2 regions of the Roseovarius sp. Pro17 genome follow, and region 1 is predicted to be linked to the other one. Evidence: riboswitches for the same ligand, from Rfam matches in the RefSeq annotation. Region 1 holds a riboswitch; the other holds the start of a gene.
The links. A riboswitch is a leader RNA that binds a small molecule or an ion and turns the genes downstream of it on or off. The one in region 1 is predicted to bind cobalamin.
Positions count from the first base shown of each region.

Region 1 (7,160 bases):
CCATCCTCGCCCAGACCGATGCTGTCATGGGTCATCACGAACACGGTCGGGATGCGCATCAGTGCGGCAAGGCGCATGGCGGGGCGCGCATAGTCAGTAAAGCACATGAATGTGCCGCCATAGGGCCGGATGCCGCCGTGTAGAACCATGCCGTTCATCGCCGCCGACATCCCATGCTCGCGGATGCCATAATAGACATAGCGACCCTTGCGGTTGTCGACGTCGAACACGCCCAGATCGCCGGTCTTTGTGTTGTTCGATCCAGTCAGGTCCGCCGACCCGCCGACCGTTTCTGGCATGATCGGGTTAACGATCTCCAGCACCATTTCGCTGGATTTGCGCGTGGCAACCTTGGGCGCCTCTTCGCTGATCTGCTTTTTCAGCGCCTTGATGCGCGCGCTGAGGGTCTTGGGGGCCTCACGCTCGAATATCCGGGTGAATTCCTTTTGGCGGCGCTCGGACGCCTCAGCAAAGCGGCCTTCCCAAGCCTTGCGCTCATCCACGCCGCGCGCACCGATCGCCTTCCACGCGGATTTGATATCGCCTGGCACCTCGAAGGGTCCGGTTGTCCAGCCATAGGCGGCTTTGGCCGCGGCCATCTGGTCCTTGTCGGTTAATGCGCCGTGGCCTTTGGATGTGTCCTGCGCCGCGTGACCCAGTGCGATATGCGTCTTGCACGCGATCATGGTGGGCTTCTTGGACGTCTTGGCCTTGGTGATCGCGGCGTCGATTTCGTCCGGGTTATGCCCGTCGATCTCGATCACCTGCCAGTTCGCAGCGCGGAAGCGTTTGACCTGATCCGTGCGGTCCGACAGCGACACCTTGCCGTCGATGGTGATGTCGTTGTTGTCCCAGAATGCGATCAGCTTGCCCAGCGAATGACGCCCCGCCAGTGTGATTGCCTCTTGGCTGATACCCTCCATCAGGCAGCCGTCGCCAGCGATTACATAGGTGTGGTGATCCACCAGCTTGCGGCCATAGCGCGCGCGCAGCATTTCCTCGGCCATGGCAAAGCCGACCGAGTTGGCAATGCCCTGACCCAGCGGGCCGGTCGTCGTCTCGATCCCCTTGGCGTGACCGTATTCGGGGTGGCCCGCCGTGATCGCGCCCCACTGGCGGAAATTCTTGATCTGCTCCAGCGTCATGTCGGCATAGCCAGTCAGGTGCAGCAGCGAATAGAGCAGCATCGAGCCATGCCCAGCGCTAAGGATGAACCGGTCACGATCAGGCCAATCGGGCGCGGAGGCGTCAAATTTCAGGTGCTTTTCATAGAGGACGGTGGCGACGTCGGCCATGCCCATGGGCATCCCCGAATGGCCCGAATTGGCCGCATGGACAGCGTCCAGCGTCAGGGCGCGTATGGCGGTTGCTTTGGACCAGTGATCGGGGTTGGCACGGGCGAGGGCGGCGATATCCACGGCAGCGGAATCCTTTTGGCAGGGATGATTTATGCCAGCCTCAATATCAGCCCTTCCCCGAAGATCAAGCGCTGCCATAGCGGGCCACCGCCCGGCCCGACGATACCGCGCAAGGGGGGAAGCCTTTTTGTCAGCCATTCGCTAGACTTGGATCAAACAGGTCATGCGCCGATTCGGCATGGCCGGACAGGACACTAAGGAAGGACATTCACGCGATGAGCGATATCGACGCAATGCAAAGCCGCATCATGGCCGCGCTGGAGCGGATCGGGCAGGGACTCGACGGGCTGGGACCAGTCAGTGACAATGGCAAGGACGACGACGAAGCAGAGACCCTGCGCCAGCAGATCGAGGATGAAAAGCTGGCTAACGCCCAACTGGAAGAGCGTGTCAAACAGCTGAATGCGCGTAACCGTGAGGCCGAAGAGAAGCTGGCGAGCGCGACCAATGCAGACGCCACCAAAGCCGAAGACGAGGCTGCGCGCGCCAAGACGCTCAAGCGTCTGGACGGCGAATTGCAGGCGCTGCGCCATGCAAACCAGCAACTGCGCGACAATAACGCCGCCCTGCGCGAGGCCAATTCCAACGGTGTGGCCGAACCGCATTTGATCAACAAGGCGATGATGGCCGAACTGGACGGCCTGCGCGCCTCGCGCGCCGCTGATCGCGCCGAGATGGATGTGATCCTGACCGAGCTGGGCCAGATCACAGGAGGGTCCGCAGACAACGACGCGCGCGGCACCGGGATGGAGGACGCATGATGCCCGAAGTTGATATCGAAATCGGTGGCCGCACCTTTCAAGTCTCGTGCCAGCAGGGCGAAGAGCATTTTCTGCATTCCGCCGCCAAGATGCTGGATGACGAGGCCTCGGTTCTGTCCGCGCAGATTGGCCGCATCCCCGAGCCACGGATGCTGCTGATGGCTGGCTTGATGCTGGCCGACAAGACTGCCGGTTTGCAGGACAAGCTACGCGAGATGGAGGACAAGCTGTCCGAGCGCGAAGCCGAACTGTCGGGCCTTCGCGACGCGCCCGCGCCCGCGCCTGAGCGGGTCGAGGTGCCGGTAGTACCTGCCTCGGTCACCGACACGCTGGCCGAAATCGCCGCCCGTGCCGAGGCGCTGGCCGAAACTATTGATGGCAAGAAGGCGGGATAAACTGGGTGGCTGGATAGGGCCGGGTGACGCGCATGGTCGCCCGGTGATTGCGATGCGCCTTGGTTAATTTTGTGCGGAACATATGCCGAACATCACTTTAACTCGTGCGCGCGCCGCGCTAGGATGCACGCCATGAATAGCTTTGACGAATCCGACGCCTTTGAGGGCGCATCGCTGTCCGCGCGCGCAATGGCCGCGCGACCGGCGCGGTATCTGGACGACCTGAACCCCGAACAACGCCTTGCCGTGGAAACGATGGACGGCCCCGTCCTGATGCTGGCCGGGGCGGGAACTGGCAAGACCAAGGCACTGACAACGCGTATCGTGCATTTATTGAATACGGGCCGCGCCCAGCCGAACGAGGTGCTGGCCGTCACCTTTACCAACAAGGCCGCGCGCGAGATGAAGACCCGCGTTGGCGCGCTGCTGGGACAGTCGATTGAGGGGATGCCGTGGCTGGGCACCTTCCACTCGATCTGCGTCAAGCTGCTGCGCCGCCATGCCGAGCTGATTGGCGTCGAGGGGGAAGGCCGTGAGCCAACGCTGAAATCGAACTTTACCATTCTGGACACCGACGACCAGTTGCGCCTGCTGAAACAGCTGGTGCGGGCGGCCGGTATCGACGACAAACGCTGGCCCGCGCGCCAACTGGCCGGCGTTATCGATCACTGGAAAAACCGAGCTTGGACGCCCGATAAGGTGCCCGCCGCCGAGGCTGGAGCCTACAACGGCAAGGCGGTCGCGCTTTATGAACAATACCAGCGCCGCCTGATCGAGCTGAACGCCGTCGATTTCGGCGATCTGCTGCTGCATGTCGTCGGCATATTTCAGACCCATGACGATATCTTACGAAAATATCAGAGCTGGTTTCGCTACATTCTGGTGGACGAGTATCAGGACACCAACGTCGCACAATACCTCTGGCTGCGCCTGCTGGCGGGTGGTCATAAAAACATCTGCTGCGTCGGCGATGACGATCAGTCGATCTATGGCTGGCGAGGGGCCGAAGTGGGCAATATCCTGCGGTTCGAAAAGGATTTTCCCGGCGCGCATGTGGTCCGGCTGGAACAGAATTACCGCTCGACCCCTCATATCCTCGCGGCTGCATCCGGCGTGATCGCGGGCAACAAGGGGCGTCTGGGCAAGGAGCTGTGGACCGATGTAGAGGAGGGCGAAAAAGTTCGCCTGATCGGTCATTGGGACGGCGACGAAGAGGCACGATGGATCGGCGAGGAAATCGAGGCGATGATTGATGGAAGTTCGAGCTTTGCCATTCACAGACGGAACCCGCGTTCAAAAACAATTACCCAAGAGTTTGAACGACTGGCAAAAAAGGATGCGCTAGGAGGTGTAAAAACACCTGACGAACTCTACGAGAGGTTTCGACTGCAAAATAGTCCTTTACGTGAATATAAGACCCGCAAGTTGATGTTAGATCTATCAGATCGCATCAACAACAATGAACCTCTTGATCCTGCGTTTCATTATTTTAGCCATGAAGAAATCGTCATCCTCGTGCGTGCCTCGCACCAGATGCGCGCCTTCGAGGACCGTTTCCTGACCATCGGCCTGCCATACCGCGTCATCGGTGGCCCACGTTTCTACGAGCGGCTCGAGATCCGCGATGCCATGGCTTATTTCCGCTGCGTCACCAGCCCCAGCGACGATCTGGCGTTCGAGCGGATCGTGAACACGCCCAAGCGCGGGCTGGGCGACAAGGCGCAACAGAAAATCCAGGTGATTGCGCGCGAAAACGGCGTGCCGCTGATCGAGGGCGCGCGTATCCTGCTGGAGGAAAAGGGCCTTGGCGGCAAGGGGGCCAAGGAGCTTGCGACGCTGCTGGACGGCCTTGCCCGCTGGGGACGAATGACAGGTGACGCCGGGGTCAGCCATATAGAACTGGCCGGAATCATCCTAGACGAATCCGGCTACACCGAGATGTGGCAAAACGACAAGACCCCTGAGGCGCCGGGGCGGTTGGAGAACCTCAAGGAACTGGTCAAAGCGCTTGAAAACTTCGAAAACCTCACCGGGTTTCTCGAACATGTCAGCCTCATCATGGACAACGAGAGCGACAATGAGGGCGAGAAAGTCAGCATCATGACGCTCCATGCCTCCAAGGGTCTGGAATTTCCCGCCGTGTTCCTGCCGGGATGGGAGGATGGTCTGTTCCCCTCGCAACGCTCAATGGACGAGAGCGGCCTCAAGGGCGTCGAAGAGGAACGCCGCCTTGCCTATGTCGGCATCACCCGCGCCGAAGAGGTTTGCACGATCTCTTTTGCTGGCAACCGCCGCGTTTTCGGCCAGTGGCAATCGTCGCTGCCGTCCCGCTTTATCGACGAACTGCCCGAGGATCACGTTGATGTGCTGACGCCGCCGGGCCTTTATGGCGGCGGATATGGCGCGGCGGGAACGGGCGGCGACTTGCAGAACAGCATTGATGCCAAAGTGGCTGACGCGAACGTCTACAACTCCCCCGGTTGGAAACGCATGCAATCGCGCGCCAGCCAGCGCCCAACTGTCCAGCCGCGCGAATCGACATCGCCCGTGATCGACATGGCTGCCACCTCGTCCCATACTGTGGGCGACCGGGTGTTCCACCAGAAGTTCGGCTATGGCGAAATCATCGGAATCGAAGGTGATAAGCTGGAAATCGCCTTTGACAAGGCCGGCACCAAAAAGGTCGTCGCGCGCTTTGTCACCAGCCCGGACGACGTGCCGTTTTAGGGATTGCGCCATGAATTTTCTGGCTAGAAATATCCCCGCCGGAGGCTAGAAATTTCTTTTGACGATACGCCTGCGATGAATCGTTGTGCGCGAATTTCGAATCCGTCACAGTAGAGATCCAAGGTGCCGCATCTCGACGCGGAGAATTGGGAAGCCGGTGAAATTCCGGCACTGCCCCCGCAACGGTAAGGGTGGGCGAGACGGCACAACGCCACTGGGCCAAATGGTCTGGGAAGGATGCCGGATCATGGGCCGAACAGGCCCGGCCCCTCAAGTCCGGAAACCAGCCTTGGATAGACGTCAAACCGCGGGGGGCGGTGCGGGCGCTGTCGGCGGCGATCCCTGCTACGGCCCTTGCGCATTCCTCTGCCCCATCCGGCCCGGGGTGCGGCCGAGGAGAAGACAGAAGATGAACGTGACACAGATCCTCAGCGGGCTGGAACGTAGCGATGCGACAGGCCCCGATGCCGACGCCGCAGGGCGCATGGGCTTTCTCGAATGGGCATTCACATTGCCGGGCGCTGCGACGCCCGAAGCGGCGCGGCAGGCATTGGCCGATGCCCCATCTCAGGCAGAAAGCGCAGCGGCGCAGGCCTTCGTTCAGTTCCTGCATCAGGCCACGGCGCATGTGGCACGCCCCGCGCGCCGGGGTCGTGCCGCCCGATTTCACTGATTGGGTTATCCGCGCTGAATGCGGGCCGCGATGTTTGAGAGAGCGAACATCACCGCGCTGACGCAGACGATGGTCGGGCCGGTCGGCGTGTCCAATGAATAGGACGCACGCAACCCGGCCCACGCCGCCACCATTGCGAGGATGGTTGCCGCTACAGCCATGCCCTCGGGCGTGCGCGAAAACGGGCGGGCGGTCGCGGCGGGAATGATCAACAACGCCGTGATCAGCAGCGCGCCGACCACTTTGATCGCCACGGCGACCACTATGGCGAGAGCGACCGTAAGGATGAGTTCTTCGCGCTTTGGGTCGATCCCGGCGGCGCGGGCGAGGTCGGGATCAAGGGTGGCGGTCAGCAGCGCCGACCAACGCCAGCCGACGAGGGCCAGCACCAGCGCCGCGCCGCCCCAAATCACGCCCAAATCGCCGCGCGACACCGACAGGATATCGCCAAAGAGAAATGCCATGACGTCAATGCGCACCCCGTCCAGAAACGACACGCCCACCAGCCCAAAGGCCAGCGCCGAATGCGCCAGAACGCCCAGCACCGTGTCCATCGCCCGTCCGCGTGCCGACAGGGCCGTGACCAGCGTTGCCATCGCCAGCGCCACCACCAGCGCCCCGACAAATATCGGCAGCGACAGCGCCAGCGACAACGCGACGCCGAGGATCGCGGCATGGGCGGTCGCATCGCCAAAATAGGCCATGCGTCGCCACACCACAAAACAGCCCAGCGGCGCGGCGGCCAACGCCGTGCCGATCCCGGCCAATGCGGCGCGTGTCATGAAATCGTCGAGGATCATTGGCGTGTCTCGGCTTTATCGTTGTTGTGATCATGCCCGCAATCGTCGCCATGGACGTGGTCGTGATGGTGGCGATATAGGGCCAGCGCGCCTTGCGTGCCCTCGCCAAAGAGGGCGCGATAGACGGGCGCCTCGGCCACCACTTCGGGCGTGCCTTCGCAGCAGATATGACCGTTGAGGCAGATCACGCGGTCAGACGCGCTCATCACCACGTGCAAATCGTGGCTGACCATCAGCACGGCGCAGCCGGTCTCGCGGCGCACATCCTCGATCCGGCGATAAAATGAGGCGGCACCGGGCTGATCCAGCCCTGCCGCGCCTTCGTCGAGCATCAAAAGATTAGGCCGCCCCAGCAGCGCACGCGCCAGTAACACGCGCTGAAACTG
Region 1 covers NZ_CP141179.1:1,214,271-1,221,430, forward strand. Annotated here, with positions in the region: gene tkt (transketolase) at 1-1,418, opposite strand, end outside; gene U3654_RS05900 (hypothetical protein) at 1,634-2,179, shown strand; gene U3654_RS05905 (cell division protein ZapA) at 2,179-2,574, shown strand; gene U3654_RS05910 (ATP-dependent helicase) at 2,707-5,301, shown strand; cobalamin riboswitch at 5,406-5,608, shown strand; gene U3654_RS05915 (hypothetical protein) at 5,711-5,974, shown strand; gene U3654_RS05920 (metal ABC transporter permease) at 5,980-6,774, opposite strand; gene U3654_RS05925 (metal ABC transporter ATP-binding protein) at 6,771-7,160, opposite strand, start outside.

Region 2 (7,160 bases), 340 kb from region 1:
GCGTTGCGGACGAAGAGGGAATGCCGCTGCTGGATCTCAAGGATCTGCAATCTCTGCTAGTCTGGGTCGGCGAGAACCGTGATACCCTGTCGCTGCGCTATGGCAACGTGTCGATCCAGTCGGTCGGCGCGATCCAGCGCCAGTTGATGGTCTTGGAAAATCAGGGTGGCACGCAGCTGTTCGGCGAACCTGCACTGGACCTCGCGGACCTCATGCATGTCGGTGCGGACGGGCGCGGTCAGATCAACATCCTCGCTGCCGACAAGCTGATGGGCGCGCCGCGGCTCTATGCCACCTTCCTCTTATGGCTGCTAAGCGAGCTGTTCGAGACGCTTCCCGAAGTCGGCGATCCCGACAAGCCCAAGCTGGTCTTTTTCTTTGATGAGGCGCATCTTTTATTCGATGACGCGCCCAAGGCGCTGGTCGACAAGGTCGAGCAGGTCGCGCGCCTCATCCGCTCCAAGGGGGTCGGCGTCTATTTCATCACGCAAAACCCCGACGACGTCCCCGAGGATATCCTTGGCCAGTTGGGCAATCGGTTCCAGCACGCGCTGCGCGCCTTTACCGCGCGCGACCGCAAGGCGCTCAGCCGCGCGGCGGAAACCTATCGCCCGAATGAGAGGTTCTCGACTGTCGATGCCATCCGCGACGTCGGCGTTGGCGAGGCGGTGACCTCCATGCTGGAGGACAAGGGCGTGCCCGGCATCGTCGAGCGTAGTTTGATCCGCCCGCCATCCTCGAAACTAGGGCCGATAGATGATGCCGCCCGCCGCGCCGCCATGCAGGCCTCGCCGGTGGCGGGCAAATACGACACGCTGATCGACCGCAAATCAGCCTATGAGATCCTCAAGGGCCGCTCGGATCAGGCCGCTGCCGAAGCCGCCCGCGCCGAAGAAGCCGCAGAAGAGCAATCCGTCGCCGAGCGTGAATTTAACGCAGGCCGCCGCTATTCCGGCGCACGGGTCGAGCGTTCGACCGCGCAGCCGCGCAAGGGGACCGCGGGCAGCTTTGGCGAGGCGATCACTGGCGCGGTTCTCAAGGAGTTGAAAGGCACGACCGGACGACACATCGTGCGCGGCATCCTTGGCGGTCTGTTCAAGGGCCGCTAGCCGCATCGGTCGCAACTGGCACTGGCAAAATCTGCGCCATGTGGCTAACCTGTCGTCAAGCAGAAAACAAAAAGGGGCGGCCACAATGGCAAGCAGCAAATCGACAGGCGACAAGACGAAAACCAAAGGCCAGAAGCCCAGCCGCGCCAGCGCCATGCCACCCAAGCCACCCGCGCCGCCGCGCGCGCAGGGCGGCCCGACGACGCTGGTGCCGAAACCGCCGCTGGTGGGCGGCCATCACGCCAATAACCCTGAAAAGCGCGGTAGCGCAGGAGGTCTGGGCGCAGGTCCGCAGGATTCTGGCGCAACGGATGCGGTGCTTGCAGACGACGACGGCAATATCCCCCTCAAAAAGCAGGAGTTGATAGCGCAGGTTGTCGCACGCTCGGACGTGGCGAAAAAGCACGCCAAACCGGTGATCGAAGCGATGCTTGCCGTGCTGGGCGATGCCCTGTCCGAAGGTCGCGATCTGAACCTGCAACCCATGGGCAAAATCAAGCGTAAACGCATCAAGGACACCGATAAAGCGCGCATCATCGTCGCGAATATCCGCCAATCCAAGGCCGCTGGTGCGGGCTCTGCCACAGGCGCCCCGCCGTTGCCCGGCAGCACGCCCGGCAGCATGATCGCACCAGCCAAAGAAGCGGTTGCAGACAGCGAAGAGTGACGCTAAAAAATGGCCCAAGGGTGATTAGCTCAGTGGTAGAGCGCTTCGTTCACATCGAAGATGTCAGGAGTTCAAATCTCTTATCACCCACCATTTTCCAACTATTTGCAACGGCCTAATCTATGCCCAAAGCACATGTTCCGAACTGGCCAGACATCTGGTTTCTGCGTCATGGCCAGACTGAATGGAACCTTGCCGGGCGCATTCAGGGTCGGCTGGATTCGCCTCTGACCGCGCTGGGGCGCGCGCAGGCCAATAGCCAGGCGGCACTGATCGCAGACATTGCTGCGCGCGTCGCGACGGGGCCGGGCAACATCTATGTCTCTCCCCTCGGGCGCGCGCGCGAGACTGCCGCGCTGGCGTTGCCAGAATATGATGCGGTCATCGATCCGCGCCTTGCCGAGATCGACACGGGCGCTTGGGAGGGGTTGGCGAAGGCGGACCTGCCGCAAGGTTCCAGTGATCTGCTGACCTACGCCGCAGCCCCCGACGGCGAAGGGCTGGAGGAGCTGATCGGGCGGGTGCGCGGCTTTGCAGAAGAGCTTGCCGGACCCAGCATCATCGTTGCGCATGGCCTTTGGGGGCAGGTCCTGCGCGGTCTGGCCAAGGGCCTGCCGCAGCAGAACATGGGCGCGCAGGATAATCGTCAAGGCTGCGTCTATCACCTGAGCAATGGGAGCGAGGACGTGCTAGGAAATTTTACCGGATAACCGGATAATCTCAGCGTAATCAAAGGCTTGCGGTGCGATCCAGATTATCCACCCGCCACGCGCTGTTCACCGCCTCTTGCCAGTGCGCGACAATGGCGTTAGAGCGGCGGCGAGGGTGATTAGCTCAGTTGGTAGAGCGCTTCGTTTACACCGAAGATGTCGGGAGTTCGAGTCTCTCATCACCCACCATAATTACCGGCCTTTTCAAAGTATTGCGATGTGCTCTTGATATGAGTTCTGTCGCCTTGCACGCGGCATCCCCCACCAAACCTCCATCATGAATTTAGCGCATCGGGATTTTCCCTCTTTCCCGCATGCCGCACCTGCGCTAGTCAGGCGTTACTTCGGTCCGGGCGCTCACACGTCTGGATAATAGGGAACGCGGTGAGGTGCCTTGCACCAACTCCGTGACTGCCCCCGCAACTGTAGGCGGTGAGCGAAGCCGGATACACGTCACTGCCGCAACGCGCGGCGGGAAGGCCCGGCCCAGCGTTGACCCGCAAGTCAGGAGACCTGCCGAGGTGTTCACCCTGTCCGGACGCGGGGAGCGTCACGGTCAACGGATTCTTCCGGTGTGGTGGCATTCTCGCCGCCTGCGGAAGGGTCAAAACGTCTCTTTCGCATGCATATCCAACACCTGCATCGCCCGCATCGGGCGAGTCCGGAGACGCATATGAAACGTGTTTTACTGACCACCACCATCCTCACCGGCGCGCTCAGCGCCACCGCCGCCACAGCACAGCAAACCTACGACCTCGGCACGATCGTGCTGTCGTCCAGCCTCAGCCCGGTCGAGAGGGGCCGCACCGGCGCCACTGTCGAAGTGCTGGAGGGCGAGCAAGCAGGCGGCAACGACACCTCCGTCATCAACCGCCTCGATCGTCTGCCCGGTGTTAGTTCTACGTCCAATGGCGGCCTCGGCAACTTGGGTACGATCCAGATTCGCGGCCTGCCGGCGCGCTATGTAGGCGTGCGGATCAACGGAATCGACGTGGCCGATCCGTCGAACACGCAAAACCAGTTTAACTTTGGCGGTCTTACCGCTTCGGGGATTGGCCGGATCGAAGTTCTGAAAGGGTCACAATCGGCGCTCTATGGGTCCGAGGCAATTGCTGGTGTCGTCGATATCACGACGTATCGCCCTGAAAAACTGGGGTTCTCGGGACAGGCTCAAGCCGAGGGTGGCAGTTTTGGCACTTATTCCGGGACGCTCAGCGGCGGCTATCGCTCTGAACGCGGCTATATCGCGCTGAGCTATGGCCACGTCCAGACCGACGGCATTTCGGCGCAGGCGTTCAACACGGAGAAGGACGGTTTCGAGCAGACCACCGTCGACATGACCGGTGAATATGACGTCACCGAAACGCTGACCATCGGCGGCGCGTTACACTACCGCGACGGTGAAATTGACATCGACCGTAGTCGGTTCACCAATGATGCCAGTGGCATCAACTATTATACCGAGCAGGGCGCGCGCATTTTTGCCACGCTACAATCTGGCGCGGTGACGCATACGCTGAGCTACAGCTATTTCGATATTGACCGTGACGATCCAACCGGTTTCACCACCACCTTCACCGGCGAGCGGCACAACATCGCCTATCTCGGCAGTGCCGAGTTGGGTGGGCGCACAGTGCTAAACTTCGGCATTGATCATACCGAAGAAAAATTCACCTCTGGCCCCGCGCGTGGATCCGAGGATGACACCGCCCTTCAGGCCGAACTGCTAGTGGCTGCGAGCGACCGGGTCGATATCTCGGCCGCGCTGCGCTACGACGACGATTCCAGTTTTGGCGGCAAGACGACGGGCCGTCTAGCTGCGGTCTGGCGTCCGGTCGAAGATATCGCATTCCGCGCGGTGATCGGCACCGGCTATCGTGCGCCATCGCTTTACGAGCGGTTCGGCCCCTTCGGCCTTGCCACGTTAACGCCAGAGGAGAGCCGCAGCTACGAAATGGGCGTCGAAAAGACGTTCGGCGATCTTGGCTATGCCAAAGCGACAGTCTTCTATACCGAAATTGACGATTTGATCGAATTCGCGGGCGCCTCTTACAATCAGGTGCCGGGCACGACGAAATCACGGGGTTTCGAGCTGTCGGGCGAATATGCGCTGAATGCGGCGGTCTCGGTTTTCGGGGCCTATACCTATACGAACGCAACGACCGACGGCGCTCGGTTGGCCCGCACGCCCAAACATGACCTCGTCGTTGGGGTGCAGAGCGATTTCACCGACCGTTTCTCGGGCTATGTTGATGTGCGCCATGTCGCCGACGTGGAGCCGTCTGCGTTTTCGCCCGTGGGCAACAAGGTGGGTGCCTACACGCTGGTCGGCGCTGGCGTCAGCTATGACGTAAGCCCGAACGCCCAGCTTTACCTGCGTCTCGAAAACCTCTTTGACGAGGATTACGAGACGGCAGGTGGCTATAATCAGCCGGGCCGCGCAGCCTATGTTGGGCTTCGTGCGAACTTCTGATCGCATATGCACCTTCGCTGCGTCCGCACTTTTCGCGGGCGCGGCACTGGCATTCAGCGCTCCACCTGTGCTGGCTGAGGCGCCACGACGCGTCGTGTCGATCAACCTTTGCACTGATCAGTTGGCAATGCTGCTCGCTGGTGAAGGGCAGCTGATTTCGGTCAGCCGGATCGCGCTGGATCGGCGCGCATCGGCCATGGCGGACGAGGCGGCGCACTACGTTATCAACTCTGGCCGCGCCGAGGAGGTGCATGTGATGCGCCCCGATCTGGTGGTCGCGGGTGTCTATACCTCGCGCGATACTGTCGCGATGCTGCGCCGCCTCGGGATCGAGGTCGTGCTGTTTGATATCGTCGAGTCGCTGGACGAAGTGCGCACCCGCATCACTGAAATGGGCGAGGCGCTGGGGCGGCAGGCCGAGGCTCAGAAAATGGTCGCGCGTTTCGATGCCGACTTGGCAGCAATGCGTGACGACGATGGACCCGATGAGAACGCGCCACGCGCCGCGCTTTATTATGCCAACGGCTATACATCGGGCAAAAATTCACTGGCCAACGACATCCTTGCCGCTGCTGGTCTGCGCAACGCGCCCGCTGAGGCGGGGTATGCCTGGGGCAAGCTTCCGCTGGAAATCCTTACGATGATTGACCCCGATCTGGTCATCACCTCGCGGCGCTACCCCGGCGGCAGCCGCGCCGAAGAGGTCATGGATCATCCGGTCGTCAATGCATTGCGCGGGCAGGCAGTCAGCGCGGCGCTGACAGATCAGGACTGGGTCTGCGGCACGCCCTTCGTGCTGCGTGCAATTAGCGACATGTCCGCCGCGCGCCGCCGCGTCGAGGCCGACGAACCCGAGACCACCAAATCCGAGGCCGGAGGATGAGCCGGGTGATGATCCCTCTAACAGTGGCGACCGCAATCCTGTTCGCTGCGTCGCTGCTAATCGGCCCCGCAGAACTGAGCTTGGGTGATAGCCTGACCGCGCTCTGGCAGGGCGGCGACGGTCCCATCGCAATGGTCATGCGTCAGATCCGTTTGCCGCGCGCCATCCTTGCGCTGATGATCGGCGCCAGCCTCGGCCTCTCGGGCGCCGCGATGCAGGGCTATCTGCGCAATCCTCTGGCCGAGCCGGGGCTGATCGGTGTGTCCGGCTCTGCTGCCCTTGGCGCGGTTCTGGCTATTCAGACCGGGCTGGCGGCCGCCTATACGCTGGGCCTGCCACTGGCGGCGCTGGCGGGCGCGCTGGGTGGCGTCGTGCTGGTCATGGCGCTGGCCGGACCACGCGGCGGGGCGCTGACACTGATCCTTGCGGGTATCGCCATATCAGCGCTGGCGGGCGCGCTGACGTCCTTGGTGCTGAACCTTTCGCCCAATCCTTTTGCCGCGAACGAGATCGTGTTCTGGATGATGGGCTCGCTCTCGGATCGCTCGATGGTGCATGTGTGGCTGGCACTGCCGCTGATGGCCATCGGCTGGGTACTGCTGGGCACTCTGGGGCGCGGCCTAGACGCGTTGACGTTGGGTGAGGATGCGGCTGGCGCGATGGGCATCCGCCTCAGCCGCATGCGGCTGGTGCTGGTCATCGGTACCGCCTGCGTCGTCGGCGCCGGGACGGCGGTGGCGGGTGCCATCGGTTTTGTCGGTCTGGTCGTGCCGCACGTACTGCGCCCCCTGGTGGGTGCGCGGCCCTCGCGCCTGTTGTGGGCGTCCGCACTCGGCGGCGCGATCATGCTGCTGACCGCCGATATCGCCGTGCGCCTGATCCTGCCCACGCAGGATCTAAAGCTGGGCGTTCTGACCGCCATCGTCGGCGCACCGGTGTTCCTGCACCTCATATTCAAGACGCGGAAGGACGGGATATGAGTCTTCTGACGCTTGACCACTTTGGCGTCACGCTGCGCGGTCGCACCATACTCAATGACATCAACCTCCAGATACAGGAGGGCGAATTCGTCGGCCTGATCGGTCCCAACGGCGCGGGCAAGACAACATTGATGCGCGCCGCACTGGGCCTGATACCCAGCACGGGCCGCAGTTCGCTCGCTGCCCTGGCACCGCGCGCGCGGGCCAAATGCGCGGCTTGGATGCCGCAGGCGCGCGAAATTGCGTGGCCCGTCACAGTCGAAACGTTGGTGATGCTGGGCCGCGTGCCGCATCTGGGCGCTGGCCAGCGTGCCGCGCCCGAGGATCACTTCGCAACC
Region 2 covers NZ_CP141179.1:1,557,608-1,564,767, forward strand. Annotated here, with positions in the region: gene U3654_RS07560 (helicase HerA-like domain-containing protein) at 1-1,109, shown strand, start outside; gene U3654_RS07565 (HU family DNA-binding protein) at 1,195-1,776, shown strand; tRNA gene U3654_RS07570 (tRNA-Val) at 1,795-1,869, shown strand; gene U3654_RS07575 (histidine phosphatase family protein) at 1,899-2,486, shown strand; tRNA gene U3654_RS07580 (tRNA-Val) at 2,600-2,675, shown strand; cobalamin riboswitch at 2,815-3,022, shown strand; gene U3654_RS07585 (TonB-dependent receptor plug domain-containing protein) at 3,160-4,959, shown strand; gene U3654_RS07590 (ABC transporter substrate-binding protein) at 5,054-5,842, shown strand; gene U3654_RS07595 (iron ABC transporter permease) at 5,851-6,822, shown strand; gene U3654_RS07600 (ABC transporter ATP-binding protein) at 6,819-7,160, shown strand, end outside.
Region 2: linked by a shared signal. The riboswitch ahead of U3654_RS07585 (TonB-dependent receptor plug domain-containing protein) and the one ahead of U3654_RS05915 (hypothetical protein) in region 1 are both predicted to bind cobalamin.